Regions from separate parts of the Teredinibacter haidensis genome, predicted to be linked through region 3. Evidence: predicted binding sites of a transcription regulator. Region 3 holds the regulator's gene; each other region holds the start of a gene.
What was found. The regulator PhoB, encoded in region 3, activates phosphate uptake and scavenging genes when phosphate is short. The targets are predictions, from matches to a motif close to TGTCATAAANNTGTAACA.
Positions count from the first base shown of each region.

Region 1 (8,064 bases), 2.2 Mb from region 3:
TTAACCGCTCCAAGACGCTAGCTACACAAAACTATAAACCAACTAAATATTGATAAATGGCTATTTATATACCACCGAACACTAACCTGGTCGTTGTACTCGGCCCAACCGCTTCGGGCAAAACGGCACTCGGCGTGCGGCTAGCGCGGGAAAACAATGGCGAAATAATTTCGGCAGACTCACGGCAAGTGTATCGAGGTATGGATATCGGCAGTGGTAAGGACCTGGACGAATATGGTGATACCCCTTACCATTTGATTGATATTGTCGACCCGGGATACGAATTTAATGTCTTTGAGTTTCAACAAGCTTTTTGCGCGGCATTTAACGCCATACACCAGAACAACCGGCTGCCATTTCTCGTCGGTGGTACCGGGTTATACCTTGAATCAATTATCGAGCAGTATCAGTTCACTCATGCACCTATAAATGAGGTGCTCAGAAAAACGCTGGCCGACAAAACCCACGAGCAACTTGTTCAGTATTTGATCGAACTGAATCCAACGCCTCATAACACAACAGATCTAATTGAGCGCGCGCGCGTAGTGCGTGCAATAGAAATCGCAGATGCTGAAAGGAACGCGCCCTCCCCCACCAAAGCTCTTCCGAAGATAAATCCCATTATCTTCGGTATTAAATGGAGCCGAGAGGAATTAAGGCAGCGTATTACCCTCCGCCTCAAACAGCGACTTGAGCAAGGGTTAATCGAAGAAGTCGCGCAGCTTCACGAACAAGGCGTCAGCTGGGAAACCTTGCATTTTTATGGCCTGGAATACCGTTTTGTGGCTGCGTACTTAAAGGGAGAAATTAATCGCAACGACATGTACCAGAAGCTCAATTCCGCCATTCACACCTTTTGTAAACAACAGGAAAAATGGTTTAGACGAATGGAGCGAAAAGGCACAAAGATCGAATGGCTTGATGGCCATAACCTGCCCTGAAGCTGGACTCCCAGAGACGATGCAGCGGCTGCCTTTCTGGAGCTTCCATACCAAGCCGCATCTCAAGAAATGAAGTTTTTGAATGGCTCGACAAAGCGAAGGTTATTGAATCTCTCTCGATAAGAAGAGCCCAAATTAATTCCTCTAGTTTGTTGGTCATAAAATTCGTTCAAAAAAAGCCAGTGTCATAACTCACCGGCTTCATTTAAGGATCTATAAGTTTCGTTTATTTGAGTATATTGCCCAGATTGATCAGCTGAGTCTCACCACTGTTATCGTCCACACCGTCATTATCATTGATGATATACACATCTCCATTGGCCATAACGGCAGAACCCTCAATTTTCTCGTAGGTCAATGCGCCCGTCGCGGCCAAGTCACCCGCGCTGATTAAATCACGTACCAAGGCCTTGGTCACTGTTTCGCCAGCTGTGTGAGCAGTAAGATCAATACTGTAAAGCCGCTTGATAGCCGCATCCGGACCCGCTTTATTATCGCGCTCAACAATCAGAAATTTGCCGTTGCTCAAAGACGTGATATCCGAAAGACCTACCCAACCACCGTCTTGAGATTCCGCAGCATCCAGAGGATAGTAGACGAATTCCCAGCTTTCACCGGCGATGTCGTAGATACCGATACGGGGATTGGCCTCACCGCCCCAAGCTCGCTGCACAATGACATAGAGCTTGCCGTTGTACTCAGCAACACCTTCAAAGCCAAAGCGTACCTGCATGGCATTAACGGCGTCAGGCAGCGTAATAACCTTTTCAATTACGCCATTGGCATCAGTTTTAAAAACGAAGTTAAGAGATTTTATAGGGCGCTCGTCGGTGTCCGTGATAGTTCCCGCACCTTCGGAAGCCACCCAGAACCCACCATCAGACGCCTTAGCGATACCTTCCGGGTCGATATTTACCGTTGCATTGGCATTAATTAATGCTGCCAAATCTACAGCGTCAAAGCTCGCATCATCATCCGTAGCACCAGAGGTTGTAATAGCGGCGAACACATCCTTACTGTCTATCAGTTTCGTCTCGGCAGTCACAACCGCCGGTGTGGCGCTAACATCCAGAGTAAAGATACGATTAGAACCATAAAAGCTGTCTTCCACTGCGTAGAGAACCGAATCGTTCAACGGATCGGCAGACAGACCAGACATCGCGCTCCAGGGAATGGGAGTACCACTTATACGATTGACCGACTGAAGGGTTGGATAACTCGCAGGCAGAGTGTTGTATTGGTAAAGGTTGATTACCGAACGAATTTTATCGCCCCGATCATCAACTTCACTGGCAACCGCTAAGAGGTTACGTGAAGGAATGGCCAAGCCACCTTCTGGACCCGATCCAGCGGGTAAAACCTGTTTGAATACAGGCTTTTCTGGATTGGCTACATCGTAAACAAATACCAGGCTGGAACGCTCGGAATTGACAAATAGGTAACGGTCTTCACCAAACACACCCATTTCCACGTTTTCCGGCTCGTTACCTTTGTTACCGGAACGACCATCTGGATAATGACCAAATCTAGCCGCCATATGATCCAGCGATGCACCGGAGTTCCATACAACATCCCCAGCCGTATTGAAGATGGTAAAACCACGACTGCCGCCATCCATATCACCTTCATCAGCGGTAGCAAAGTATTCGTTGGTAATCCAGGCAACACCATCCGGCTCCCGAACAACGGCATCTTCCGATTCGGTTTGACTGATTATTGCCGAATCTTCCTCTTCGGTATCGATGTTTGCTAGGTTTACAGAACCCGCAGAGAAATCATTCAAAATACTGCCGTCAGATAAATCGACCAGAATGAGGTGATTATTTTCCTGAAGGGTTACAACGGCAATATTATCCGAGTTAATGTCTACGTATTCTGGTTCTGGGTCGCTAGGGAAAAGATCGGCGACACCGGTAAGATCAACGACTGACGTGGTCCAATTACTGGGATCGGTGGAAGATGTATTAACGATAATTAAAGTACCGGCAGGCAATTGTGGTGGATTGCCATCCCCCAAATCTTCGTCGCGCTCGTTCTCAATCACTACAGCCGCGTATTGTCCGTCCGGGCTGACCGCAATGGAATCTGGCTGACCACCTAAGTCAATGCTGGCAGCCAATGCTTTGGTAGTAATATTCACAACAGCCAGAGAGCCTGAAACCTCCACATAGTCTGCGGAGGTGTTAACGCCCACCAGGGCATAGCCCCCTTTTACCGCTACAGAAGTAGGCTCGCCAGAAAGCGCCAAAATTCCATCAGCCTTTGGGGCTGCAGGATCAGAAATATCGACAAAGCCCACACTTTCACCAGGACTATCGGAATAGATTAAGCTATTCCCATCCTCAGAAACCGCAATAATCTCGGCCGCCGTTTCGGTATCGGTATTACACGTCGGGTCAATTTGCGTACAAATGGGGAAGCTGGCAATACGATTAAAATTCTTTTCCGAATTCACCAAAGAAGGCGCACACGTATAACGCTCGTCTGTCACTTCGCTCGAGCTAAGAACGCCATCAGCATCAGCATCTAAACCACTCTCAATCTTAACTCCGCCTTTAAAGCACATCGCATTGCCCGCAGGCAGATCGACAAAGTTAACCAAGCTGTTTAACCCGCTCACGCCATTCGCACCATCGGACGCATTTACGCCATTGGTGCCATCAAGCCCTGCGATACCTTGAGGACCCTGCGTGCCAGACGCGCCATCTTTACCGTCATCCCCCGAACAGGCCGATAAGCCCAATGCGGCTGTAACTGCCAGTATTTTCAGTAATTGTGTTTTTCCCATAACCCGGTCGCCCTTTCTAAATTGTATGAAGCGCGTATATCTACGAGAACTAGATGACAAAAGGATGACAAAGGTGAAATCGATCCCGCTTTTCTATTGATCCACAATAACCGTAACAACTCCGAAATAAAACCGACACAATACTGACGCTCAACTGCAATAAACCCAGTAATAACAATACCGGTTCATCCTTCAGCCAAGACTTACCCCCTAGCCAACACAAGGATTTGTACTACATTAAAGAGATAGATTTCAATCATCTAATAACACGCTAGAGAGGTAAGATGGAGCAGCAAGCGGTTACTACCGACACTCATAACGCTGGTTCGTACCTAACGTTCAAGGCTGGCGATATGCATTTCGCTCTCTCCGTGCACCATGTGCGTTACATCGCTGCGTTGTCCTCTCTCAGTACTCGTACAGTCCCAGGCCATAATGGCGCGGCAAACTCGGTTTTTGACTTTGACGGTAAAGCCATAGGTCTCTACCCGCTGAATAAGATTGTTGGCGCAGAGGAAAAGACCAACGAGAGTGTTGAACTGATTAAACTACTGGAGACAAGACGGCAGGACCACATCGACTGGATAAATGCATTGGAGCACAGTATTCGCACTGGCGCTCATTTCGACAAGGCTAGAGACTCCCATCAATGTGCCTTCGGCATTTGGTACGACCAGTACAAACCAGAAGACAGCGAAATGGAATCCATTTTGTCCCTTTTTGACAAACCCCATAAGCTCATACATTCCATTGCAGACCGACTACTCTCCATGGCTCACGATGATCATCGAATCGAGGACGCCATTGAGATCCTGAACAAAACCCGGGATACCACCCTGCACCATCTGCTGGAACTGTTTGACCAAGCCACCGCACGTCTTAAAGATTTGACCAAACCGGTTGTTCTGGTGCTGGAGGATGGTGGTAAAATCTTCGCCCTGGAGCTTGAGCAGATCAGTGATATTAAAGAGTTTTCAGCAGCATCCTGGCTGCCTGACCAAAGCCAGCAACAAGGAGACTTCGGCGGTTACGACGGTTTTTTCCAAACACAAAACGCCGAATTATTCCTAAATATTGTGCCCCACAAACTACTGAAAGAAACGGTTGAAGATTTCGGTTAACCGTATAAAACGCTAGACCGTCGGCAACACCGCCGGATAGGGGTACGAAACATACTATTACCCCATACGGATCAACAAAACCAGTGCAACTCAATCTCTACGTCAACACCATCAGTAATCACCTTAAAGAACGCTTTGGCGAGCGTGTTCGCAAGCTCACGGTAGATGGCAGCTTTTCTTGTCCAAACCGCGATGGCTCTATCGGCCGGGGCGGCTGTACTTTCTGCAATATGGATTCCTTCGTTAAGCCAGAGCAACACTTGCTACCGGTGGCAGACCAGCTAGCATTACGCAAGCAGGAACTCAAACACAGTAACATCAAATACCTTGCCTATTTTCAAGCCTATAGCAGTACCTATGGTGAAATTCAGCACCTAAAAAAGATGTACCAACAGGCTTTGCAGGAGCCCGATATTGTAGGGATTTGTGTCGGCACACGGCCCGACTGTCTCAGCGATGAAGTATTAGCACTACTGGCGGACTACCAAGAGCAAGGGAAAGAAGTGTGGTTGGAACTGGGATTACAAACAGCTCACGACCACACCTTAAGACGCATTAATCGCGGCCATGACTTCACCTGCTACCAGCAAGCCGTTGCCAAAGCGAAAAGCTATAACATCAATATTTGTTGCCATCTTATATTGGGCTTACCAGGAGAAGGGACGGCTGAATACCGGAAAACGTTAGCACAAGTATTGGAAACCGGCGTACAGGGCTTAAAACTACACCCATTACATATTGTTGAAGGCAGCGCTATGGCGCGCACCTGGCGAGCTGGGCGTTTACGGATAATGGCTGAAGAAGAGTATACTCAAGCTGCGGTCGACATTATTCAGCACACGCCAAAAGATATTATTTACCACCGCGTTACCGCCAAAGGACGCCCCCCCGTTTTACTGGCGCCCGATTGGTGTGGCGATCGCTGGTCGTCGATGGTGGCCATATCGAAAAAACTGGCAGGCACAGGCAGTCAGGGTTCAAAGTGTTGAGGCAGGCTAAAAATATAGGGGTGACGGGCACATCCCTGTGCCCGATAATTTAACCCGCAGACCAAGTGCGAATTTGTTTTATCTCTTCCTCATCAATTTGCAGTGATTCTAAAAATTCCTGATGCGCGTCAGGCTCCATTTGTTCAAACTTCTTATGCCAGTTACGCATCTCCTCATCACCCAAACCTGCGGCGGTCATAATTTCCACCCAACGTTCTTTAGTAATCATTTTGTCCTCCAGAATTTCATGTGCGTTAAGTAACTGCACAATTGCCTGCTGCTGCATTCGCAAATTGGCTATCTCGGTCTCGAGGGCCATAAATTGCTCACGCAAGGCGTACTCTTGTGCGGCTTCACTGTTTCGATTCACCATCTCGGACAATTTCTGCACTGGCAGCCCAAGTGAACGATACGATAAGATCGCTTTAAGCTTTTCCATCTCGCTCTCTCCATACCAGCGGTAACCATTATCCGAGCGGCAGGCAGGCTGTAGCAGCCCCGCCTTCTCGTAGTAGAGAATGGTCGAGCGAGAGATACCGTATCGATTCGCCACCTGAGTAACGGTTAGCATATTGCCCTCCACTGTTGATCGAGCGCGCAGTTTGAACCCTTAAGCAATAGACGGGTCAACCCTTTATTGGAAAGAATTCCATTGTCATGGTTTCGCTTCAGGAATGTTTTTTCTTCTAACGCCCAATAGGGCTTAACGCTCGCAAAGCAGGCCACTATTCTTTAGGACACCACGAAGTATGGGAAAAGGATCGACCCAATAATCCATATCTACGCAACGAAAACGCTACCTGTAGGTTGCGATACAAAAACCTCCTATAATCCTCTTTCAAAACACAACAGGGAGATGGCGCATTCTACGCCTCATTGTTTATGCGACTTTTTAGAAACCTCAGCTTGTACCTTACCGCCCTTGTGGTCGCCACGTGGGCCTTAATATGGATGCTCAGCCCAACCATCACCCGATGGGCCGCTGCCGATTTTTTGGCCGAACACAACTTGCAGTTGGATGAAGAAAGCCGTGTAAGAATTAATATTTTTCTCTTAAAGATAACGGTTACTGAGCTAAAGATGTTCACTAGCGATAAAACCGTACTGAAAATCCCCAAGGCGGTTGCCGATCTGGCCTTCTGGCCTCTGTTAAAAAAACACATTAAAGTCGAGCAATTAACACTAAGCGGGTTGGACACGCAGCTCACCAAAGTCGGTAGTTTACTGTCGGTAGCCGGATTCTCGATAGCCAGCTCCAAAGATGTAGAAAAAGCGCCCGCCCCATCTATTACCGAGAAACCGACTGCCTTCGCGATAACCATTCCCAAGCTAAGCATTGCGGAATCTCACATCCTTATTAACTACGAGAATGCCAACAACAATCTATACCTAAACAGCATCACACTTTCCAATATTCACCTTACGAGCGACGCCTTAAATGCCGAAACTAGCATTCGACTTGGCATCAACGATTCACAACTCAATGCGAACCTATCCCTAAGCAGGGCTGGAGAGAAGATATCGGTTGTGGGAGATATGACTCTCAATAAGTTTAACTTGCGCGATACCCATATTTTTTTACCCGATCCACAAAATTATTCCGGCTTTGCATCGCTTCAACTGAAATTCAAGGGAACCCTTAACGGCAACCAGTTATCCGCCGAACTGCAAGACAGCACGTTAACCCTGGAGAATATTCGCTACGCGGACGATGCCATTGCAGCATCGGGAGGAAATGTTCACCTATCGTTAAGCAGAGCGAGCGCAGAACTGAAAGGCGCCGTTCTTGAATCTGTATCCACCGAGCTGGACCTTGACCTCAAAAACATCTCCGCAACCAACCCAAAAAACCAGGATACGCTTGTGCAACTGGCCTCACTTAGCTTTCACAAAATACAGGCCAGTCAACAGAACCAGAATAACGATGTTAAAATTTTATCTATCATGGCCAGCGATATACTCACTTCCCTGCCTGTCGCTAAGGAACAGAAAAAACAGCCCGAACCACTACTAACGCTGGCCAAGCTACATATTAATAAACTCACCGCCAACGATAAGCACGCACAGATTGCCGAGCTTCTCATTCAATCGCCCAAACTACAGCTGCATATCGACCCCGAGGGCAATATCGAAAACCTGCTCACCTCTACAAACGAAACAACCGAACAAAAACCCGCAGAAAAATCGACGCCTTCAGAGCAGGACAATACAGAAGATACGAAAGC
Region 1 covers NZ_CP060084.1:1,021,448-1,029,511, reverse strand. The annotation lists gene miaA (tRNA (adenosine(37)-N6)-dimethylallyltransferase MiaA) at 57-941, shown strand; gene H5715_RS04180 (esterase-like activity of phytase family protein) at 1,168-3,729, opposite strand; gene H5715_RS04175 (CZB domain-containing protein) at 4,014-4,850, shown strand; gene mnmL (tRNA modification radical SAM protein MnmL/YtqA) at 4,934-5,839, shown strand; gene H5715_RS04165 (MerR family transcriptional regulator) at 5,889-6,410, opposite strand; gene H5715_RS04160 (DUF748 domain-containing protein) at 6,722-8,064, shown strand, end outside.
Region 1: the regulator PhoB is predicted to act here: its motif matches at 3,782-3,799, upstream of H5715_RS04180 (esterase-like activity of phytase family protein).

Region 2 (8,064 bases), 190 kb from region 3:
CATCTTTGATATTAGTATACGCATTAAAGTAATAGGCCGGAGAGCCAAGAATAACCACCCCTCCGACCACAAGTGCAACCACCTTCCTTTTCAATAGTACTGAGACACAAATCATCGATATAAAATTAAGGATAATGATGTATGCCATAAACTCAAAGTGCACAACCCTGTTTGCAACAAGCAAGCCAAATAAACATAATGCAGTCACACAAAAATAAGCTACAAGCATTATGTTCCGTACAATTTTGTTCTCTATGTTTTCTTGAATAAGCATACCAATCAATATCCCACTCAAATTATTTGGATGTAGTAAATACATTCTTCCATGGATCAAGATAGACGGTAGGATCACTAGGGTTTTCAGATGTACCTTGCCCGCTCATGTGACCAAAGCTAGGTTTATCCGTAAAGTCCCAATTGTCATCAACCCCCCCACCCTTTTGAACATCATTAAGATCATCCCATACATGATCCCACTGCTCCCCACAAATCAAAGTATTTTTACCAGTTAAGTTGCGGAGAAAATCATAGCCGTTAGTTTTTGATACATTATTATTGGCCACACCACCCAAGAAACCACTTGTATCCAACCGATCACCACTATTAACCATATCCTGAACAGATTGATTGAAAATATCTTGGATTTTTTGAACATCCGCAGCACTCAACCCATACGGATCTATATACCTCAGCGGATTATTGTTTACATAAGAATAAGTATTGATACCACCCCGCAGTCCAATCGGATCGCTTTGTATATATCGTCCCAACGTCGGATCATAATCCCTAAAGTAGTTATAGTGCAGCCCACTCTCCCCATCAAAATACTGTCCTGGAAATCGTAGATTGATTTTTGTGAGATTAGTATCGTTATCCGGGTCTTCATTCGCCAGTCCTACTCCAAAAACATCACTATTCCATTCCCACACTTTAGTTTGGCTTTGGCTCGTCGCTAATCGTGGCGTGTTTAAATGATCCGCGTGTATGAAAATGGTGTCTGTGGCTTGGAATGTGTTGTTGCTGTAGGTGTCTGTGCGATGGATATCGGCATTCAATTCAATAACATCTAAGAACACCGTCCACTCAACCATAGAAAGCTAAAAGCTCCGATTTATCCAATTAGAGCTCGAAGCTCCGAGCTAATAGCTTGGCGTTTGCAGCTAAAAGCTCCGATTTACCCAATTAGAGCTCGGAGCTCCGAGCTAATAGCTTGGCGTTTGCAGCTAAAAGCTCCGATTTACCCAATTAAAGCTTGAAGCTCCGAGCTAATAGCTTGGCGTTTGCAGCTAAAAGCGCCGGTTTACTCAATTAAAGATGGGTTCCGCGGCCTAAGAGGTACCCTATCTGGAGCAAAACATACCCGGGAGGGCTTCACGCCATGCAAGAGGTACAACTGACGACTACTTATTGCAGAATTCGAACGGCCAGAGCTGTCCAAGGGGTGTCACAACTGGGGTCGAAAGAGGAGAGCGCACACTAATCGAGTTTGCCTTGTGTTATCAACACTGGGAGAGTGCGCGAACGGTAGAGAAGTTAAAAAGGTTTTATCTGTTGGTTTGGAGCCAAAATCAGTCCATATACAACTCATCCTGAAAATCCTTAGTGCTGTCGTAACGCTCACTATAAGCGCCATGATTTTCGGCTGACATCACAAGGTGGTTACTCCGCGAGGCCAAGCGGCATCCAAGCAGAGGCGGGCCCTTTTATCGGATCGATGCCTTCACCCGCAAGGCGACAAGCACAACAGGAAGCCAAACGCACCGGCGTCAACAATATCGATATACCCCTACCAATACCAAGATAGCCCTGCAGAAACCTGAACCGCATTGTGCTGTTCAAAACGGAGTCGAACATCCATGTCTCTGTGAATTTGGTAGCGGGTCTCAAAATGAATTTTTTCATCCGCTTGTTCTTTATCGACTATAAATTGGTAGTAGAATTCGTACTTAAATTTTGCTTTCGAAGACCCAATAAAGCCCATTTTTGGGGCTAACGCAAATATCCCACGGTCTTCAAAATGACTCTGCACCTTCGCTTCAAAGAGGCCATAAAAAACAATACCGTTATCCAGTTCTTTCGCTCGGCCATACCCGCCCGACGCACTCCATACGTCACACGTTGAGCAACCTAAGCTGTACTGGCCATAATTTACGCGCAGCCCCCACGAATACGGACGATCTCCCTCTAAACCGCTAATGCTTGGGTTTATGGAAAGAATATTGAGAAAATCAATATTCTTTATTCGAACTTCGTCAGGCGTAATTTCTACCGTTGTATCAAAAATATTTAGCTCTGCGTTTTTTGGCCTTCCATAGTCAAGGCTCAATAAATCATACTGAACAGGCCTATATTGAACCAAAACAGATGCCTCATGCTGATCGCTATAACCTCCCATTACTCTGATCAAAGAGGGTCGCGCACTTTCGTGAGGGGGTTTTTCGTTCCGGTAACGTGAACCGTCCATAGGCGGATTACCAGCAGATAATTTTAGCCTCTCTATGAGAACCTCTCGATTTCTTTCTGCCACATATTCTCGGTCGAAATCCCTTATTTTTAGAAGCTGAAAATAGTCCAATGCAACAGTAAGAACAAGCTTCTTTTCCTGCTCTGTTAGTGTTTCAAAAATATGGTAGTCGTAAGAAATGAAATCCGTAAATGCCTGCGCCTGCAGCAATGTTAGATTTTCAAAATTGTATTTGAACTTCGTTAGGCGAGAGGGATGATAATTAATATTTTTTACTATTTTATTAGTATCGCTAGCTTCATACAGTGACCGAAAAATTTCCGGCGGCAATACCCATAGAGCCCGACGGTTATATAGCTCTAACTCGGGAATGATAAGTTCAATTAAATCTGCGATTGCGGTACCACAGTTTTTATATGTAAAAAAATATGTGAATTTATTCGGCACCAACTCCCACAAGTGAGTTGTTAACAACCAAACTTGATCGTCTGTTAAATTTAATTCATATTCCCACAAATCACGTAATTGAATTTCGCCATAATTATAGTTTTGCCGGTAGAAATTACCGTCGGAGTACCCTGCTTCATATCCACCAAAGACTCCTTTAGTAATATAGATTAGAGCATTTTCGTTTTCGGGAATGATAGCTCCATAGTCCACTGTATTTGCCAGTAATCCACTCGTTACACTTTTATTGGTGCTCAACCGCAAAATTGCGTGCCCAAAAAATGATGCTGGGTTTTCCATAAAGCCGTTAGCGAAGAATAAACTCGCTTCCTTGATATCCCCTTCATGGCTCCACTTCCAAAATTCACTACAGGATTCAATCGGAATATCCACGCCTCGCCAGTCCAATGCGAGCATCAACCAATTATAGCGAGCAGGGTATCGGCATCTAGCATGCTCATTACGATTATCTGGTATAACCTCAAAAAACGCCTGTATTGTTGCCTTTAACTCGCTTTGAGCGTCTACGGATCCTTGCTCTGAAAGGAAAAAGTTTTTTGTTTTTATTTCACTTTTTCGAGTGTTCTTAGTATCCAGAGAATTGTAGTGGATAAGCTTGTGCCAAACCCGGTGCTCGTGAAGCTTTAGATCTTTGGCTTTTTTAAATAATGCATAGCCTGCTTCACTTTGCTTGCTATTTGGGTCGGATAGGCTTTGAGGGGAATAGAATGCCAATATGGCAATGAAGCTTAAAAACGTTAATCGCATAGGGAGTTGCTAAAGAGTAAAGACCAGGACATGCCTGGCCTTTTCCATTGTTATGCCTGGCAGGACGCTACAGAAGATTTTACAATGGTGAAATATGTTTGAGCTTTTTCTTGGTCGGTTGCTTTACCGTAACTACTTTCGTTTACAGCACCGGAAAATTGGCTACGAATAGTACTTAAGGCTTCAGCTTCTGCCGAACCATCGCAAGCATACAAATCCATCAGTGTTGCCAGATGAGCGCCTTCACCGGCGGCAGTTTCTTCCGTCAGGTTTACATAAGTTTGATGAATAAATTCAGCCGCTGCAACGTCAACACCTTCGCAGGTTTCTGGAGAAGAAACAAAAGACGTCGTTGCCGTCAGTCCGAAATCCCAAATAATATTGGACAAAACTCCACCCACGTCGTGCTTGAATATTGCTCCACCAATACCGCAATCAGCTAAGAAATTTGCAATATCTTCCTTCTTGGTAGATTCCGCTGCAGTTGCAGAAATCGCACTAGCGAAAATAAGACCGCCAATTAACACCTTACTAATACTCTTTATCATTTTATTTCCTAATTATTGTCAGGTTTCTAAGCGCCATATAAATATCTATATCCTAGAGTTTAATGTTTGGCACCCAGAATACTAGAGCAACGTCCATGACGACACAACAAAATTCATTAAAAAACACCTACTTATGACCAAAGTAAACGCCGAATTTCTGTTCTATTTCAAATTTATAACTATTCTCTAACACTTCCCTCCGGCCTCAACACAATCAAAGCCGGCTGTTTTACTCTCTCAGACGATCTTCAAACGCCTCCTAGAAACTATTCAACCGTTACAGATTTCGCCAGATTGCGAGGCTGATCAACATCTGTTCCTTTAATAATGGCAACGTAATAGGACAGTAACTGTAGTGGTATGGTGTAGAGGATTGGCGCTAGCCATTCGTGAATGTGCGGCACATTTATCACTCGCATGGTGTCATCACTTTTAAAGCGTGCGTTTTCATCTGCGAATACGTACAAAATGCCGCCGCGCGCGCGCACTTCTTCGACATTGGATTTTAGTTTTTCCAACAAGTCATTATTCGGTGCTACAACAATAATCGGCATTTCTGCATCGATTAGTGCGAGAGGACCGTGCTTTAACTCTCCAGCAGCGTAGGCCTCAGCGTGAATATAGGAAATTTCTTTCAGTTTCAGCGCGCCTTCCATTGCGATGGGGTATTGATCACCACGGCCCAAAAATAATGCGTGATTTTTATCGGCAAACTCTTCTGCCAATCCTTCAATACTTTCCGCCAGCGCTAAAGATTCTTCCAGCTTCGCTGGTAGGCTCTTCATAGCTTCGGTCAGCTCTTTTTGCTGTTCTACGCTTAGGCCATTGTATTTGCCCAGAGCCATAACCAACATCGCCAAACCAACCAGCTGTGTTGTAAACGCTTTTGTAGAAGCAACGCCAATTTCTGCTCCGGCTCGTGTCATAAAGGCAAGATCGGATTCGCGCACCAGGGATGAGCCCGCAACATTACAAATGGTTAATGATCCGAGATAACCCAATTCTTTTGCCAGGCGCAGCGCGGCTAGGGTATCGGCCGTTTCACCGGACTGGGAAATGGTAATTAATAGGCTGTTGGGCTGCACAAAGGATTTTCGATAGCGAAATTCCGATGCGATTTCGACATTACAACTCACACCGGCGAGCTGCTCCAGCCAGTAGCGCGCGACCATGCCGGAATGGTAGCTGGTGCCGCAGGCAACGATTTGCACATGCTGCACTTTTTTGAACAGCTCCGCCGCACCATTACCAAATGTTTCGTCTAGTACGGTTGTTTCACTTAAACGGCCATCTAAGGTATTGATAACGCAATTAGGCTGCTCGTGAATTTCTTTAAGCATGTAGTGCCGGTACTGGCCTTTATCGCCCGCATCGTAACTGACATTGGATTCGTGAATCTCCCGCTCTACCGGATTACCCTCTTTATCGATAATATCAATGGTTTTACGGGTAATTTCGGCAACATCGCCTTCTTCCAAAAAGATAAAACGACGGGTAACCGGCAGCAGGGCCAACTGGTCCGAGGCAATAAAGTTTTCACCAATACCCAGGCCAATAACCAGAGGGCTGCCCGAGCGTGCAACAACAACGCGAGAGGCATCTTCCCTGTCCATAATCACGGTACCATAAGCTCCCTCCAACTGGGGAACGGCATTTTTCACCGCCTCAAGTAAACTACCTGCCGCTTTTAATTCTTTTTCAACCAGGTGGGCGATCACTTCGGTATCAGTATCGGATTCAAAGCGGTAACCATCGGCCTGCAGCTTCTCGCGCAAGAGCGCATGATTTTCGATAATACCGTTGTGAACAACGGCAATTTTTTCACTGGAAACATGCGGGTGTGCATTGCGCTCACTAGGCTCGCCGTGCGTTGCCCAGCGCGTGTGAGCAATACCGGTTCCACCGGCGGCAGGGTTTAACTCTACGGCATCTGCCAGTTCTTTTACTTTACCCAGGCGCCGCAAACGCTGCAGTTCACCATCTTTACCAATAATGGCAACACCCGCTGAATCATAACCGCGATACTCGAGGCGTCGCAGACCTTCAATCAGTATTTCAACAACGTCTCGTTGGGCTACCGCCCCGACAATTCCACACATAGTCTTTTCCTTTTTTTGCAATCGCTGGGGTCACTTCGTTAACCCAACTGACAATAGTTGTTTAAACTTTTGCGCACACGACTTTTACGCCCTGTGCCTGAATTTCTTTTTTAATCGCGCTGGATAATTTATCGTCCGTTACCAGTAGATCGATATCTGTCCAGGCCAACTCCAGATTATGAATTTTTCGACCGACTTTTTCAGACTCTACAACCACAACGACCTCGCGGGAGACTTCTGCCATTACGCGGCTTAGGCTGTATAGCTCGTTATACGTTGTGGTGCCGCGCTCGGGGTCTATACCGTCGGCACCAATAAACAGCTGATCAAAATCGTAGGAGCGCAAAACTTCTTCCGCCAACTGCCCCTGAAAGGCTTCCGACTGTGTATCCCATGTGCCACCGGTCATCAGCAGGGTGGGCTCATTTTCAAGCTCACGAAGGGCATTGGCAACGTTGAGGGAATTGGTCATAACCACAAGGCCTAGCTTGTTTGCCAGCTCGGGCAAAAGTGCCGCTGTGGTTTGGCCTGCATCGATAATTATGCGGTTATGATCGCGGATAAGCTTTGCGGCCGCCTTTGCGATGGCTTGCTTTTGCTTCGATACTTTTTCTATCGCTTCTGCAGTGGAAACCAATTCCATCTCCTTCGGAACAGGTACCGCGCCGCCGTATTTTCGCAGCAATAAACCACTGGCTTCCAACGCCGCTAGATCTTTGCGGATGGTCACCTCAGATGTACCGTGTTCCTGCGCAAGCACTTCAACGCTTAATTCGCCCTCGGCATTGAGCTTGTCGATAATAGCGCGCCGACGCTGCTGTGTATTTCGTTTGTGCATTGCTTACGCCATAAGTTTCGAAACGAAAGATATTCTATCGCTTCGAAACAAAATAACAAGAAATTTTCTGTGTAGCACACCAATTTAATCATAAAAAAACTCGACAGCAACTGTCGACAATTTTACCATTTGGCGCATATTTTATTCTGAAGGCGCGCATAACCCCTTGTTTTCCTTGTTGTTATTTTATTGGCACGCTTAATGCTAAATAATAACAGTGAAATTTTCAAACAGGCGTGCAGGGCATTAAAAGGAAAGGAAGCGAAACAAGTTTCGCCCTCTAATTCTGTCGACTGCACAAGGCCTATCGTTCACAAACACGTTCATAATTAATTTTAAGGGAGAAGTATGATGGTAATTAGAAAGCTAATTGCAGCTGCCGCGCTCGTTCTGGCATCTGTAACAGCCTTTGCCACCCCGCAATTTTCTGGAGAAACCCGTTCTTCCGATATCACCAGTTTTTCTAACGCTGGTTACTATCTTTGGCAAGACGACGCAGCCCCCTCCAGCTGGCATTTGCGTTGGACCGGAGTAGGCGCTGAGGTCAACCCAGTTTCCTGGACCGGATCAATCATTTTTACAAATGACGAGCTGGGTGTAGTTCTAGGCTATTCTTTCGAGAATACCGAAGACACTGTTACCGCGATTACCAGCCTTATTCCTGGTTCCGATTTAGTGGTCTTCACCTCTATTACTGACAATTCTGGCGGTGTCGATGGACTCGACTTCACCCTTACCGGTGGAACTGAGCTGTTAGAATTTAATCTTGGTTCCAGCATTTTTACGGATAGAGGTGTAAACCTCGCCGATCCCGGTATCAGCAGTGAAGGCATCTTTATCGGTGCGGGCCTTTCTGGAACTCAAGTCCTCACCTCGATCAGTGATGGCATGGTATACCAG
Region 2 covers NZ_CP060084.1:3,924,593-3,932,656, forward strand. The annotation lists gene H5715_RS15850 (hypothetical protein) at 1-274, opposite strand, end outside; gene H5715_RS20430 (RHS repeat-associated core domain-containing protein) at 297-1,091, opposite strand; gene H5715_RS15860 (Lnb N-terminal periplasmic domain-containing protein) at 1,787-3,304, opposite strand; partial or broken gene H5715_RS20675 (DUF7843 domain-containing protein) at 3,341-3,679, opposite strand; gene H5715_RS15865 (DUF3015 family protein) at 3,730-4,227, opposite strand; gene glmS (glutamine--fructose-6-phosphate transaminase (isomerizing)) at 4,494-6,326, opposite strand; gene H5715_RS15875 (DeoR/GlpR family DNA-binding transcription regulator) at 6,388-7,164, opposite strand; gene H5715_RS15880 (PEP-CTERM sorting domain-containing protein) at 7,513-8,064, shown strand, end outside.
Region 2: the regulator PhoB is predicted to act here: its motif matches at 4,391-4,408, upstream of H5715_RS15865 (DUF3015 family protein).

Region 3 (8,064 bases):
GTGCGCTTGCTTTAATCCTGTTTATTTTTGTTAATCACCGAAAATAAAAATGCGACTATTTAAAATAGTCCGGCGAAGTAACACCCATCGACATATAAATATTGACTAGCCCGTCAAAACCAAAACCGACTTTTTCGACCCAGTCTACTGGCACATACAATATTGCCCCGCCAAAAGGTACCGGAGCCGTGGGGATAATAATAGAATAGTAAAATTGGTTTTGAAAACATATTGGATGAGGGTTGGTTAACAGAGCGAGTACAGCCGTACCCTTACGGTCGCCACCAAAAAAACACATTACGGCAGACATACTTTTAAATTCGGCGTTGTCTTGCTTGTCGAAAATGGCCATTAATTTGGATAGTGTTTGGTAAATAGAGCGCACAAGTGGAACGCGGTTGATCAGTCCTGAGGTAAGCGCGCGAAAATGATTTTTTAAGCCAGCTTCGACGGCCACGCCCAATAGGTATACAACTAGAACCACGCTGCCCAAACCAATGGCGTAGGCGGTTATTTCCGTGGTAACGAAGTTAAGCCCAATGGATCCGAGTACTCCGCCGACAAAACTGTCGGGGCCAAGATAACGGTGTACCATTTCGCCAAACCATACAATCACGACAAGAGTAAGGGCCAGCGGCAGGGCCGCGAGAAGCCCTGCAAAAAATGTTTTTCCTAAATTGCTTAATAGGCCGGGTCTGACATCTGTTGGGGGCTGCTCCATCGTGTCCTTCTATTATCGCGTTGGGGTGTTGAAAGCATACAGGGAAAGAAGATAGAAATGCTACGCTCTCGGCTATTACCTGAATCTATACAAGGTAGAGCTGTGCGTTCGGTTATCAACCCAAACGCACGCTACTCAACCGTTGTTTTTCGCAGCAAGCGATAAATAAGCTAGCGGGCTATATGAGTCTCCTCTCCCTCTGTTCGTGCCACAAAGGTGGCGCAGCAGCTATCGCTAAAAATATTAACCGCTGTACGCAACATATCGAGTATCCGGTCTGTTACCAGCAGTAGGCCAATACCTTCTGCGGGGAGACCGACTGCGGCCAGAATAACGGCGATTGCCACGAGGCTGGCTGCGGGGATGCCGGCGACTCCAATGGAGGTGAGCAGAGCAATGATCACAATGGTGAATTGCGTGGCGAAGGTGAGATCCAGCCCGTAAGCTTGTGCAATAAACATGGCCGCGACGCACTCATAGAGGGCGGTGCCATCCATATTAATAGTGGCGCCCAGCGGCAGCACAAATGAGGTTGTGCGATTTGAAGCTCCTATATTTTTTTCCATACATTCCATACTGACGGGCAGGGTGCCGGACGAGGAAGCCGTTGAAAAAGCGGTTAGCAGTGCTGGAGCCATACCGCGGAGTTGCCCCCAAGGGTTCACCCGGGCAATGTACTTCAGCATAAGCGGCATGGTAATGAATGTGTGAGCCGCCAGGGCCAGAAGGACGGTAATAAAAAATATCATCAGCGGTTTAAATGAGGCGAGCCCGGTAGAGGCAACGGTATTGCCCACCAGGCCAAAAACGCCAATGGGGGTGAACTTCATAATAAACAGGGTGATCCCCATCATGGTATCGAATATCCCCTGCCATACGTTCAGCAGGGTTTCCTTGTACTGGCTTTCGATACGGGTCATAAAAAAGCCGAACAGGAGGCCGAAACAAATTAAGCCCAGCATTTGGCCTTCGGCGGCGGCCTTCACGATATTGGCTGGCAGCATACGGTGAAATACCGCAGCAATATCACCGGTGCCACGACCTTCAATTTTTTCCAGCGTGGAACTAAGTTCTTCGCTATTGCCTAAATTCAAAAGATCTTTGGCGGGCTCACCGTTGATAATTCCCGGCGTTAGCAGGTTGACAACTAGTAAGCCGGTCAGGATGGCCATCAGGCTGGAGGCCATATAAAAACCCAGTGTTTTGCCCCCCAGGCGACCTAAATCACTCCCTTGCCCCAGCGTTGCGACGCCGCTGATAATGGATGACAGAATCAGTGGAACAATAATCATCTTTAAGCCGTTTAAAAACAGTTTGCCCACAAACTGCATGCCGTTCTGGACATGGGCGCCTGCGGCAATCTCATTTTGGTTTAAAGAATTAACAATCAAGCCGCATATTATCGCGGCGACAATAGCGATTAGAATTTGCCAGTGCAGGGGTAGTTTAAGCATGGTGTCTCCGCGTGTTGTTTTAGTTATTCGCCAGTGAAAAGCTGCGAACGCAGTTTGCTGCCCGCTTTAAACTGTACCTGTTTTTTTGCCGGGATGTGTATGGGTTGGCCTGTTTTTGGATTTTTCCCGTTGCGCGCCGCACGTTCTTTTACCAGGAAGGAGCCAAACCCTATTAGCTGAATACCCTCCCCTCGCGCTAAAGTATTGGTGATCTGCTCGAGCATCGAAGCGACGACATCGTCTGCCTGAAGCGGGCTAAGTCCGGTAGATTCGACTACCGCCGCAACCAGTTCGGATTTGCGCATGGTGGTTTCTCCTGTAAACACGGGTAGAATATCGGCTTTCTGAAAAACACTCTGGAGCCTGGGGACGGGATTCCCTTGTAATGATGACCGACACTGTGCCGCAAGCTGTTAATAAATTCAAAAGTTATACGCGTCTGATGCGCCTCAACCGGCCCATTGGCATTTATCTTGTGTTGTGGCCAACGCTTTGGGCGCTGTGGCTGGCGGCAGAGGGTGTTCCGCGAGTAGAGGTATTACTGATATTTATAGTGGGTGTTGTGTTGATGCGCTCGGCGGGCTGCGTCATTAACGACTATGCTGATCGCCGTGTTGACGGCCACGTGGAGCGTACTAGAAAGCGGCCGCTGGTACTCGGAGAGGTTACGCCAGCCGAGGCTGCGGGCCTCTTTGTTGGCCTAAGTTTCTGCGCTTTTGTACTGGTGTTGTTTACCAACCGGCTTACGATCTACCTTTCCTTTGCCGGGCTTATATTGGCGTTTTGCTACCCATACATGAAGCGCTACACCCACCTACCACAAGTAGTGCTGGGAGCAGCGTTTGCCTGGGCGGTGCCCATGGCCTTTGCGGCGCAGACTGGGGAGCTAAGCACTGATATTTGGGTGCTCTACACGGCGGTGGTACTTTGGACCGTGGCCTACGATACCTTTTATGCCATGGTTGATCGGGAAGATGATTTAAAAATTGGCGTAAAGTCCACGGCCATTCTCTTTGGCGATCAGGATCGTGTCATTACCGCCTGCCTACAGTTTATGGTGGTGATCTCCCTGGGGATGACCGGGCAGAAGTTCCAATTGGGCTGGATCTACGATCTTTCAGTACTGGTGGCCGGTGGTTTTATGGTGTATCAGCAGTATTTGATTCGCAAGCGCGAGCGGGAAGCCTGTTTTCAGGCCTTTCTCAACAACAATTGGGTTGGAATAGTCGTTTTTATCGGTATTGTTCTGGACTATGCGCTGCTCTAGCTCAGGCTGTTTTTGGCGTTTTTTGTCCAGTTATTCGAGATCGAGTAAATTAATCACACTCATTTGCCATGATTACAGTGGATGTCATAAAAGCGTAATAAAACCTTTATTTAATTCGCACTGGCGATTCTCCTTAGTTTCGCCACCTATCCGGGGCTAAACAGGTTATCTGCCAGGGCTCGGCAAGCTTGTATTGATTGAGATGCTTTTTAAGCAAGGTGAAACCTTCATGGTTGAGAAGAAAATACTGGTTGTTGACGACGAGCGTGCTATTCGCGATATGTTGCGTGTGGCACTGGAAATGGCCGAGTACTCGGTGCAGGAAGCTGGCGATGCCCAGGAAGCGCACCGAATCATTGTAGATACCCGCCCCGATTTGATTCTGCTGGATTGGATGATGCCCGGCATTAGTGGTATCGAGCTGGCTCGCCGTTTGAAAAGCGAAGAGACCACCCGCGAAATCCCCATCATTATGCTTACCGCCAAAGGTGAAGAGGATAATAAGATTCAAGGCCTGGAGCTTGGCGCGGATGACTACATCACCAAGCCGTTTTCTCCACGTGAACTGGTTGCGCGTTTGCGTGCGGTCATGCGCCGCAGCGATTCTCTTTCGAGTGGTGATCCTATCAGTGTCGAAGGCCTTTGCCTCGACCCCACTAGCCACCGCGTCACCATTAGCAACAGCCCCGTGCAACTGGGGCCAACCGAATATCGCCTACTGGAGTTTTTTCTTACGCACCAGGAAAGGGTATACTCGCGCAATCAATTGCTAGACTACGTATGGGGCGGCAATGTGTACGTGGAAGAACGTACCGTGGATGTCCATATCCGCCGCTTGCGGAAAGCGTTGAAGACCGAAGATCACGACCGCCTAGTACAAACTGTTCGCGGCGCAGGCTATCGTTTTTCCAACAAATTCCTGGCTACCACAGAATAACGGGAAACCTGACTTTTCATGTTTCGTAAAGGTATAGCCACCGAACTTCGGTGGCTTTTGGTGTATTTGTGCGTTGCGTTTGCCGTGGGTATCCTTATGGACGCCGTGTGGCCCTGTTTGCTGCTGGGAACGCTGTGCTATCTGGGTTGGATGATGTGCCAGATACGCCGGCTGGAAACCTGGGTAAGCGATACCCGTTTGCAAGGCCAGCGGGAGAACACCCTCCCTGGAATATGGGGCGAAGTTGCCGAAGATATCGAGCTAATTCTCAAGCGCAACGAAAAGGAAAAACAGCGCTTGAAGGAGGTTGTTTTCCGTATTCAGGAGATGACGGCAGCGCTCACCGACAGTGTGATTATTGTCGACAAACGCGACAATATTGAATGGTGGAACAAAGCGGCCGAGCGCCAGTTGGATTTCGAACCCCAGGATATTGGCCGTAAACTTACCAACTATGTGCGTCACCCCCGTTTTATAGCCTACTACGAAAGCAATGTTTATGACGAACCGCTGGAGCTGACTTCCAGCCGTCATGAAGGCCAATTTCTGCAATTTCATATTCACCGCTTTGGCGATGGCGATCGTTTGATCATTGTCCGTGATGTCACCCGTGTCACTAACTTGGAGTGCATGCGTAAAGATTTTGTCGCCAACGTATCTCACGAGTTGCGAACGCCATTAACGGTGCTCAGTGGCTATCTGGAAACGCTCTCCGATTCGCGTGAGATGCCATCCAGCTGGTTGCGTGCTTTCGACCAAATGCAGGATCAAACCAAGCGAATGACGCTCCTTATTACCGACCTCCTTATGCTTTCGCGTCTGGAAACAGATGATCGTGAGCAGGGTCAGGAACCCGTCAAGATTCTGCCGCTACTAGAACAAATTGTCGCTGATGCCAAAGTCATCAGCGGCGAGCGAGCACATATATTTCGCATCGATTGTGCTCCCAATGTTCAGTTAATGGGTATTGAAGGAGAGCTGCGCAGCGCCTTTGCCAACCTGGTATATAACGCTGTAAATTACACTCCGGGCGGACGTAAAATTTCTATACTAGTGGATCTCAATCCGCTTGAACTGGTGGTGAAAGTGAAAGACTGCGGCGATGGCATCGATGCACGGCATCTGCCGCGCTTAACCGAGCGCTTTTATCGTGTTGATAGCGGTCGCTCGCGGGAAGCGGGCGGTACTGGGCTGGGCTTGTCCATTGTTAAGCATATTCTACTGCGTCATGATGCCGATCTGCGAATTAAAAGCAAGCTGAAGAAGGGCAGTACCTTTGCCTGTCATTTCCCGTTAAAACGCTTTATCGATAGCGTTGTAGAGGCCTGATACTGGCTGCAGGAGGAAGGTTATGCAGGCCAGATTTCTAACATCTATTTCTGAATTAAGCGAAGAACAGTGGTCGGCCCTATGGTCTACCGACTACCCCTTTATTTCCCACGCCTTCCTCTCGGTATTGGAAGACTCTGGCTGCACCACGGTAAAAACCGGTTGGCTGCCTTGCCATCTTATACTGGAAGAACATAACACCCTGCTTGCAGCGATGCCTCTGTATCAAAAAGAGCATTCCTATGGCGAATATGTTTTCGATTGGGGTTGGGCCGACGCGTACCATCGAGCGGGCTTGAATTATTATCCCAAATTACTGTGTGCGATTCCGTTCACTCCGGCGACGGGGCCGCGCGTGGGTTTTTCCGCGGGCTTAACGTCACAGGACAAAAATTCCTGTATGGAAATAATGGAAGCGGCGATACAAAAACGCTTAGGTGAGATCGGTGGTTCTGGCTTTCACTGTTTGTTTCCGTCATCAGAAAACCGTGCTCTATTCGACGCAGGTAATACTGTCGAGCGACAGGGTTGTCAGTTTCACTGGTTTAATGATGGCTATAAAAATTTCGATGAGTTTCTGGCGAGCTTCAGCTCCCGTAAACGGAAAAATATCAAGCGGGAACGGCAAAAGGTCGGCGAGCAGAATATTGTTCACCAAATGCGCTTGGCGAAAATGCTCCCTGAGCAGGACTGGCAGTTATTCTACCAGCTATATCAGAATACCTATTTAAAACGCAGTGGTCACAGTGGATATTTAAGTGAACAGTTTTTTCAGGAAATGGCTGCCCAATTGCCCGATCAGGTTTTGCTATGCAGCGCCCACGAAAGTTCACTTGAAAATCCCATGGTAGCGGCGGCGTTGTATTTTAAGGACAGCACCACGCTATACGGCCGTTACTGGGGGGCAAAAACAGAAATGGATGGAGTGCATTTCGAAACCTGCTACTACCAAGGTATTGAGTATGCAATTGACCAGGGCTTAAAGAGGTTTGATCCCGGTGCTCAGGGAGAGCACAAAATCCAACGGGGTTTTACCCCCATCAAAACCTGTTCCTTTCACTTTATAAAGCACCCCCAGTTTTTCGAAGCGGTTAAAGGTTTTGTTGCCGAGGAAAAACAGCACAATCAGCAATACTGCCAAGAGGCGAGAACCCTATTGCCATTTAAAGAGGGCGAAAAGACGATAGACGACAGTGTATTACTCAACAACTAAAAGTTATTGATGATACTAAGTGTGTTGGCTATTGGTGAACAATCGTTATTGAACGCCTATTTGGTTGGTAAGCCGAGAAGACATTTAGGAGGTTAGGCCTAAGCCCTGAAGCCGATATTGATTAGTATAAAACGTCAAAAGCGCTTAACGTAGTATTTCGACAGCGGCTGTAAAAAGTCGTCCCTTCCTCCCTGCATCGCCCAGTGATACTTGTATCGATTCCAGTTGTAAACGCCGGCTTCATTTTTCAGAATCTACGCGACGAAGATGGTCGAGGACAATAATTTTAAACGAGGAGAGAGCCCGTGCCTCTTTGGATAAGTTTTACCCTGCTGGCCGCGATCATGCAGGCGGTGCGCACCGCCGGACAAAAATCCCTGTCGGGGAGTGTTAGCGCAATGGCGACTACCTTCGTTCGCTACTGGTATGGATTGCCATTTGTTTTTTGCTATTTAAGTCTTCTGCTGGTGTTGAATCCGGACTGGGCGAAACAAATTTCCATTACGACCTTTACCGGTAATGCTCGTTTTTTGTTTTTTGCCACAAGTGCCAGTGTTGCGCAGATCGCAGCGACCTACGCATTGATTAAGGTTTTTACCCAGCGTAATTTTGCGGTGGGAACCAGTTTTGCCAAAACGGAAGCGATACAGGTGGCTCTGCTTGGGTCTCTACTCTTTGCTGACTATCTGAATTGGTTGGGTTGGTTGGCTGTTATTTCGGGCGTTGTCGGTACTGTTGTTATATCGGGCAAAGATGTATTTAAGCGTGGCTCGCGTAATACCAGCCTTTACGGCCTGGCTTCCGGCGCTTTGTTTGCTGTTACCAGCTTGTTTTTACGCGAGGCTAGTCTAAGTCTCGGCCTGCCACTGGTGTTGAGTGCGGTGCTTACTCTGGCATTTATGGTGTGCTTACAGAGCGTGGTCTGCGCGCTTTATCTGAATATATGGGAGAAACCACAATGGCAGCGAATGAAAAGCGTCAAAAAAAGTTGTTGGTTTGTTGGCGCCACCAGCGCACTGGGAAGTGTGGGTTGGTTTACCGCTATGAGCTTGCAAAATGCTGCGCTGGTTAAAATACTGGGGCAGGTTGAATTTTTTATCACGCTGGCTATTACGCACTTTTACTTCCGCGAAAAAATTGCCC
Region 3 covers NZ_CP060084.1:3,738,875-3,746,938, reverse strand. The annotation lists gene H5715_RS15115 (sugar efflux transporter) at 1-47, shown strand, start outside; gene H5715_RS15110 (DUF502 domain-containing protein) at 56-721, opposite strand; gene H5715_RS15105 (dicarboxylate/amino acid:cation symporter) at 892-2,175, opposite strand; gene H5715_RS15100 (HU family DNA-binding protein) at 2,199-2,501, opposite strand; gene ubiA (4-hydroxybenzoate octaprenyltransferase) at 2,564-3,442, shown strand; gene phoB (phosphate regulon transcriptional regulator PhoB) at 3,672-4,379, shown strand; gene phoR (phosphate regulon sensor histidine kinase PhoR) at 4,398-5,708, shown strand; gene H5715_RS15080 (GNAT family N-acetyltransferase) at 5,731-6,921, shown strand; gene H5715_RS15075 (DMT family transporter) at 7,227-8,064, shown strand, end outside.

Region 4 (8,064 bases), 560 kb from region 3:
AGCAGGAGTTGTCTACGGCCAAGGCGGTGGTCGCAGATTATAAAGAGTTAAGGAAGTTCTGCTCAGGTACCGTTGGAGATGAGCGCAAAGAATGCTTTCGACACTTAAACGAGGCCAACGAGGCCTATCAGCAGGCGAAAGGTGTGCTTGCCAGTTTAAAAAGCCAAGATGTGACTAACCTGCATTTGGTTAGCCAGGCTTACTAGCTAGCCTCATTAAAAAAAGGCGCGTAGTCGTTGGGCTACGCGCCTTTTTTTGTTCGCTCGAAAAGCTATGGATGAACAGTTGCCTCTTCCATTTCCCTGTTGCTGTATTCGTAATTGGGACGAATACTTGGGTCGGCGTATTCGTGAGCAACATCGGCGACCAGCCGTCGCAGCCATTGGTGTGCGGGGTTGAAATGCAGTAATGGGCTCCAGGCCATGGTCAACTCTAGTGGTGGAATCACGAAGGGTGGTGGAGTGAAAATGAGGTTGGGGTTGTGTTTTTGGAGTTGTGCTGCCTTGGTCGGAAGCGTCACAATCAGTTCGCTCACCTCCGCCATTTGCAATGCAGCCTGGTAGTGACGGGTAAAAACGTTGATACGACGTTTTTCTCCAATGCAGTTGAGCGCGGCATCAACCCAGCCCAGCCGCTGTACGTCGTCTGGGTTTACGCCAACACCCACCCCCATTCCTGTTTTACTTACCCAGATATGTTGAGCGGCCATATAGCTTTCAAAGCTGAAGTGATCGGCTATGGAGTTGTCTTTGGCAAACACACAAGTGAAGTTGTCACGCCAGAGGAGTGTTTGGTAGAAACTTTGTGGAAGTTCATCGAAGCGGTTAATTACGAAATCGACAAAGCCCTGCTCTACGTCGTGTGAGCTGACATCGCTGGGCGCCATGATATCAATGGAAATATGCGGCGCGGCTTCGCGCAAACGTTCCAGAACGAGGGGCATTAATGCCGATTCGCCGTAATCGCTGACGGCGATACGGTAGAAGTGTTCACTTTTTTCCGGCGCAAACTGCGAAACGGGTTGAACGACCTGTTCTACTTGAATAAGTAGGTCACGGACGTGGGGCTCTAATTCCTGTGCTCTTTCGGTTGGTTTCATTCCTTCGCTGGTGCGAACCAACAACGGGTCATCGAAGAGTTGGCGCAAGCGCTTTAGTGCGTTGGACATTGCCGGTTGTGTTATTCCCAAAAACTCTGCCGCTCGGGTCACGCTTTTTTCACGTAGAAGCACATTTAGTGCCACCATTAAGTTGAGATCCACTCCGTGTAAGTTCATCGCCATTTCCACATCAGTTAAATTTATAGTAGAAGGTATACGCTTGTAAAAACACAGCGTCTAAGAGATAAATCAAATTAATGTGGAATAGAGGGAATGAAAAAGGATTTATAAAGCCGGTGCCCAAGTAAAGCGGTTAACCAAATACTATAAATAATTACTTCTGCATAATCTGCACGAATTAGCCAAATGTAATGGGCGATAGCCAGCAGGGCGATAAGGTATACAAGTTTGTGTAAATTTAGCCACTGCCGCCCGAGTTTTTTCCGCATTTTTTTGGTAGATGTTATGGTGAGAGGTATTAACAATAACCATGCGCTGAACCCCAGGGTAATATAGGGGCGATCAATAATATCGTCCCACACGTATTGCAGTGAAAGTGATTGATCGAAAACCCAGTAAATAGTGAAGTGTAAGCAGGCATAAAAAAAGGCGTAAAGTCCGGTCATGCGGCGTAATTGCATCACTTTTTTTACGCCAGTGATAGATTTAATTGGGGTGGCACTTAAACTAAGCAACAGGCAAATAAAGGCCCATTTTCCTGTTTCATGGGTGAGGGCTTCTACCGGATTTGCACCGAGTTGTCGGTTAAAAAACTGCCAACTTAGCAGAAGCAAGGGAATTAGCAGTGTAATAAAAGTAAATGGGCGTAACGGCATTAATAAAATGTTTTTAAGTTCATGCCGTTATAAAGCTGTGCGACATCGGCTTCATAACCATTAAACATTTCTGTTTTTACTTTAAATAATTCACCGATACGGCGTTCGCGCTTTTGGCTCCACCGGGGGTGGTTGGCATTGGGATTCACATTGGAATAAAAACCGTATTCCTCTGGTGCAATCATATTCCAGCTGGTTTGGGGTTCTGTTTTGGTAAAACGAATTTTGACAATGGATTTAATACTTTTGAAACCATATTTCCAGGGCACAACCAACCGAATAGGTGCGCCATTCTGATTGGGGAGTGATTTGCCGTAGAGCCCGACCGCCATAAAACTGAGCGGGTGCATTGCTTCGTCCATACGCAGACCCTCGCGGTAGGGCCAGGCTATGGTTTTGCGTTTTTGTCCTGGCAGGGGGAGGTCTGCGTTGTACAGGGTTTCAAAGGCTACATATTTGGCATCGCTGGTCGGTTCGAAGCGTTTCAGCAGGTCGGCCAGGGGAAAACCCGTCCACGGAATAACCATCGACCAGGCTTCTACGCATCGCAGTTTGTATATACGCTCTTCCAGCTCGTGCCCCGCCAGAATTTGTTCTAGGGTGAAGTGGCCGGGTTTTGCACATTCCCCCTCAACGGCAATACTCCAGGGCGTGGTTTGCAGCGCTGAAGCGCGCTCTACCGGATCAGTCTTGGCGGTACCCAACTCATAGAAGTTGTTGTATTGGGTTATATCGTTGTACGGGGTTAAGGGCTCGGGGTGTGTGTGGGTACGCTTGGCTACAGTCAGTTTCTGCTGTAACTCGGAGGCCTTTGCCTGTGCCAGTTGTGGTAAATAGCTGGCAAGCCCGATCGCACTACTTGCGCTTAGTCCAATAAAGTTACGCCGTGAAAGGTATAACTGCTCGCTGGTAACATCGTTTTCAGTAAGACCGTAGTGGCGATATTGGGGAATAAGCGGCCAGCGTAATTTGGGCATAAAGTGCTCTCGATAACAGGCAGAGGTTCTTTATAGAATAGCCTGCCGGGGCAAAGTTCATTCTTTTGGGAATTTTATTGAGCAATTCTCCTTGGAAAGCTTTTGCGCTTCGACAGAAAAATCCAGCGTTTTACGGAGCTGTTTGAATTCTTCGCCATGTTGACGCTTGGCCTGCTTGCGGTATTTACCCTGAATAAAACGTCGGATCTCGGTTTCGCTCTGCAGTATCAGACCAGGGACATGCACCGGCTTTCGTGTCTCTTCGTCTAGCGCAACCATGCTGAAGTAGGAGGTATTGGTGTGTTTGCTCAGGCCCTGCTTAAAATCTTCTGATTCGACGCGGATGCCCACCTCCATGGATGAGCGACCCACATAGTTTACCGAGGCATATAGTGTGAGCAGTTCGCCCACTTCCACGGGGTTAAGGAAGTTGACCGAATCAACAGAGGCGGTTACACAATAGCTTTTTGCGTGGCTGGCTGCACAGGTGTAAGCGATTTTATCCATTAGCGAGAGAATTATGCCGCCATGGACTTTGCCGCCAAAGTTGGCGTAGGAGGGTACCATCAGTTCTTTCAGAATAACTTGGGAATCTTTTACGGAACGGAATTGTTCAGTCACAGTAATACTCAATGTCGGTGAATTTAGATGCCCATTTTACTCAGGGAATCAATAATGTCGCGTATATAACGTTCGGCAATGGGGTGGCTAACGGCGAAGCGAGACTCCAGATTTGCGAGCAGGTCGGTGATTTCATTGCTGCTTCGCGTGCGTTCGATAACCTCCTGCAGGTTGGAACCCAGGTTTTCCAGCAGTTCCAGCGCTTCAACATCCGGGTTGTCGGCGTTGCTTAGCTCGTCGAGCAATTGGTTGGCGAGAGACTTGATGTTGCGGCTTTCGTCTGTCATGACTCTAACCTCATTTGGGTGGGGGCTGGGGAGGGCTGACAAGCCCTCCCATTCTTTTAATAAGCTTAGGTAGCAGGTTTTTCATGTAGGTTTGATTTAACCGAACCTTTGCGGTGGGAAAGGGCTGCCTCAAGTTTTTTAGCGGTTCCTGCAATGGCGGCATAGAGGTCTTCGTTCGAGGCGTGAACAGATACCGAAGCACCTAGGTATTGGGTTTGGGCCTCTACTTTTTGTTCGTGTCTTTCTACCGTGAGAATAACGGATAGGGCGTCCAGTTGAGGGAAGTGGCTTTGTACTTTGGTGAACTTATGATTTACAGATTCGCGAATACCTTCAGTGATTTCGACATGACGTCCAGAAATATTAATTTGCATAGAACCTTTCCTGTTTTTGTGCTTGAGCGCCGGGGAAGGCGCCCGTGGTAGGGGGTAAAAGAAGTATTGCCCCATGTATCTAAACTTATGGTGTTACGGGCAGTTTTTCAAGCTCTCCTGTCATGCTGTGTGACACTATTGTTAACGTTAAGTTGTTTTTTCTCGCTGTTTTGGCCTTGTCACAGCAGTATTTGTGGTGCAATGTTGCGCCCTGTTTTCACCTAGTGGAGTCGCCCATGCTGGATAAAAATCACCTTATCAAGCTCGCAAATATGACTATGCCCTTTGGACGGTATCAGGGCAGGGTGCTGATCGATTTGCCAGAAGAGTATTTGTTGTGGTTTTCACACAAAGGGTTCCCCTCTGGAGAGTTGGGGCAAATGCTTGCCCTGGCATTGGAGATTAAGATTAACGGTCAGGAAGCCGTGCTGGATCCTCTGCGCGATTATCCGGCTATTCACTAGTGCTACAACTCTCTCGCACGAAATCGGTACCTCTACAGCCGGAACAGGGTGGAATATTGCCAGTTTTCTTGAAATGCATTTCCTTGCCGCACTGGCGGCAGCGTAAGACTCCGGGGGCTGTCACCTGCCCTGTGTGGTAGCTGGAGCCCGATTCGGCCCACTCGGCCAGACGTGAAAATAAATCGCTGGCCCCGTGTGCCAGTTGTGCGGTTAAATCCAGAAAGCCGGCTTGCAGGTTTTCGCTTTTAAGCTTGATTTTTGCCTGCTCGCTAAGAGTGTGGAAGTGTTTTGCTGATTGCTCCAGGTCGCGTCGCAGGTAATACTTCAGGTGGGCGCTCTCCTTTTGAGTAATGTCGCCTACCTTAACGAAGTGCTCCCGAGCTGCTTCTATAGCCGTTTCCAATGCTTCCAGGGTTTTCTCGCTGGACTCTGAAAACAGCTCTCTGGCTTTGGAGGCCATTTTTTCGTAGCTTTGGGCCAGCGTTTTGTCATCCTTATCATTCATATTGGGTGTCTCGCACTGGAGAATATGACAGCTTTCATTAAAGTGTAGTCAATACTCCATATTGTCACCCTATCCGTATTATTATTTCGTCCCTTGCCATCAACACAATAAATAAAGGAGACGTAGCGATGAAAATGAAACTACTTATAGCCCTGAGCCTGTCTGCAGCAATGCTATGCAGTGCGCCAGTATTTGCGGACGGACACGTCGCGCTCAAGGTCAAACTTCAAGCGGCTATGGCCGATAAAAACCGCCCGGAAAAGCATGTACAGCGCGACGCAAACCGCAAGCCGCTGGAAACTCTTAGCTTTTTTGGTCTGAAGGACGATATGTCCGTTGTGGAGCTGGTGCCGGGCGGTGGCTGGTACACCCGCATATTGGCGCCAACTTTGCGGGAAAAAGGTAAACTGTATGTCGCTTATGGTGCCAATTGGATGGGCGACCTTCTCCAGCAGCCCGGTTTTGAAAATGTCACTCTGCTGGCTGCAGAGAGCAAGCTGTATAAGCCGGACGGCGAGCGGTTCTATAAATTGGAAAATATCGCAAGCAAAGCGACCAACGTCGATATGGTGCTTACCTTTCGCAATTACCATAATTTCGATGAAACCAGTCGTAAACTGCTTAACGATGAGGTCTACCGCATGCTAAAAGTCGGTGGCATTTACGGCGTGGTTGACCATACCCGTCGCCATATGGAGCCCCTCAACGGTGAAAACGGCCGTCGATTTGACCCAGTACTGGCGATCAAGGAGATTCAGGCGGCAGGTTTTGAATTGGTGGACTATTCCGAGCTGCACTACAAGCCAGTTGATGAGCTGAAGTACGAAGTTGGGAATAAGAATGTTACCGGCCGTACTGACCGTTTTACGCTAAAGTTTAAAAAAGTACAGAAATAGGTTGTGTCTGGGGGGATTATCGTTTCACCAATACAACTTAAGCCGGGTTTTTACTGCTTGGGATTTGGTTGTTATTGATCAAAATTTGACTGCCACAAATGTGAAATATTTCTGTACTATTCGCACCTGTAGCCATTTGGCCAAGAAGTGAAACCCGGAAAATGATTATGAAAATAAAAAATCCTCTCACCGAGATGTTTGGCCGTTCACCCATCAAGCCGATGGAAGAACATATGACAGTATCAAAAAAGGCCGCTGAAAAGCTACTGGCCTTTTACGAGGCGAGTATTGCTAACAACTGGGAGGAGGCCGAGGCGTGTTACAACCGAATTAGCGAGTTGGAACACCGCGGCGACGAGCTGAAAAAGCAGATACGTCTGCACCTGCCTAAAAATCTGTTTTTACCAGTTCCCCGTTCAGACCTTCTCGATCTGCTAACCAAGCAAGACAAAATCGCCAATCGCTGCAAAGACATTTCGGGTTTGATGTTGGGCAGAAAAATGGTGATTCCTGGGCCGTTACAGGCCACTGTACGCGAGTATTTTGGCAGTGCTGTGGCAACTGTCGAGCAGGCTCACAAAGCCATTAATGAGTTGGACGAATTGCTGGAAACGGGTTTTGGTGGTCGCGAGCTGGATATCGTTGAGCGTATGGTCAGCGAGCTGAACGATCTGGAGCAAACCACCGACAACCAACAAATAGATATCCGCGCTGGCTTGTTTAAGCTGGAAGCTGAACTGCCGCCGGTAGAAGTCATCTTTTTATACCGCATTATCGAGGAAATTGGTGATCTTGCCGACAGAGCCCAGCGCACAGGCCAGCGCTTACTGCAGCTATTAGCTCGTTAACCTCTCATCTGAATTCTGAAATAAAAATCATGAGGAAACTTCATGTCAATTTTGGCTGAATACGGCACCATTTTGCTGGTGCTGGGCTGTATATTTTGTGTTTTTATGGCCTGGGGAGTGGGCGCTAACGATGTGGCCAATGCCATGGGGACCTCTGTGGGTTCAGGTGCATTAACCATTAGACAAGCGATTATGATCGCGATGGTGTTTGAATTTCTCGGAGCGTATCTGGCCGGGGGTGAAGTCACCTCTACCGTGCGCAAGGGGATAATCGATCCGGCCGTAATGGAGACCGTGCCACATCTGTTGGTGTACGGCATGCTTAGTTCGCTGCTAGCGGCGGGTGTATGGCTTGTTATCGCCAGTATTCTTGGTTGGCCTGTATCCACAACTCACTCCATTGTGGGAGCAATTGTTGGCTTTGCTTCAGTGGGAATCTCGGCGGATATCGTTGCCTGGGGAAAGGTGGGCACGATTGTCGCCAGCTGGGTAGTTTCACCGGTACTGGCGGGGAGTATGTCCTTCCTGTTATTTAAAAGCGTGCAGTGGCTAATTTTTAGCAAGCAAGACCCTGAGGCTGCGGCCCGCCGTTTTATTCCTGTCTATATGTTTCTGGTAGGGTTTTTGATCTCCATGGTAACCATGCTTAAAGGACTCAAGCATGTGCTGAAAGACAATGGGCTGAAACTGAGCTACCTGCAAAATCTCAGTATTGCCTTGGTGTTAGGGCTTATCGTTGCGGCCATTGGTTGTTACTTCCTGCGTCGTGTGGATACCAGCGGCGAAGTGGATCCGGATAATCGCTATGCCAACGTTGAAAAAACCTTTGCCGTGCTTATGATCTTCACCGCCTGCTCCATGGCTTTTGCTCATGGTTCTAATGATGTGGCCAATGCCGTTGGCCCATTGGCCGCAGTGGTAAGCGTGATTAAGTCTGGCGCTATTGAGTCGAAGTCAGCAATGCCCGGTTGGGTGTTGCTGCTGGGTGGTTTCGGCATTGTAGTTGGTCTGGCGAGCTACGGTTACAAAGTGATTGCCACTATCGGACGAAAAATTACCGAGCTTACCCCAAGTCGTGGTTTTGCCGCAGAGCTGGGTGCCGCCGGTACCGTTGTTGTGGCTTCCGGTATGGGGCTGCCCATCTCTACCACTCATAC
Region 4 covers NZ_CP060084.1:3,182,795-3,190,858, reverse strand. The annotation lists gene H5715_RS12705 (hypothetical protein) at 1-206, shown strand, start outside; gene H5715_RS12700 (LysR family transcriptional regulator) at 272-1,276, opposite strand; gene H5715_RS12695 (protein-methionine-sulfoxide reductase heme-binding subunit MsrQ) at 1,354-1,935, opposite strand; gene msrP (protein-methionine-sulfoxide reductase catalytic subunit MsrP) at 1,935-2,912, opposite strand; gene H5715_RS12685 (acyl-CoA thioesterase) at 2,970-3,479, opposite strand; gene H5715_RS12680 (DUF4404 family protein) at 3,557-3,820, opposite strand; gene hpf (ribosome hibernation-promoting factor, HPF/YfiA family) at 3,886-4,194, opposite strand; gene H5715_RS12670 (DUF3820 family protein) at 4,431-4,658, shown strand; gene H5715_RS12665 (zinc ribbon-containing protein) at 4,648-5,163, opposite strand; gene H5715_RS12660 (class I SAM-dependent methyltransferase) at 5,292-6,059, shown strand; gene H5715_RS12655 (TIGR00153 family protein) at 6,227-6,907, shown strand; gene H5715_RS12650 (inorganic phosphate transporter) at 6,950-8,064, shown strand, end outside.
Region 4: the regulator PhoB is predicted to act here: its motif matches at 6,150-6,167, upstream of H5715_RS12655 (TIGR00153 family protein).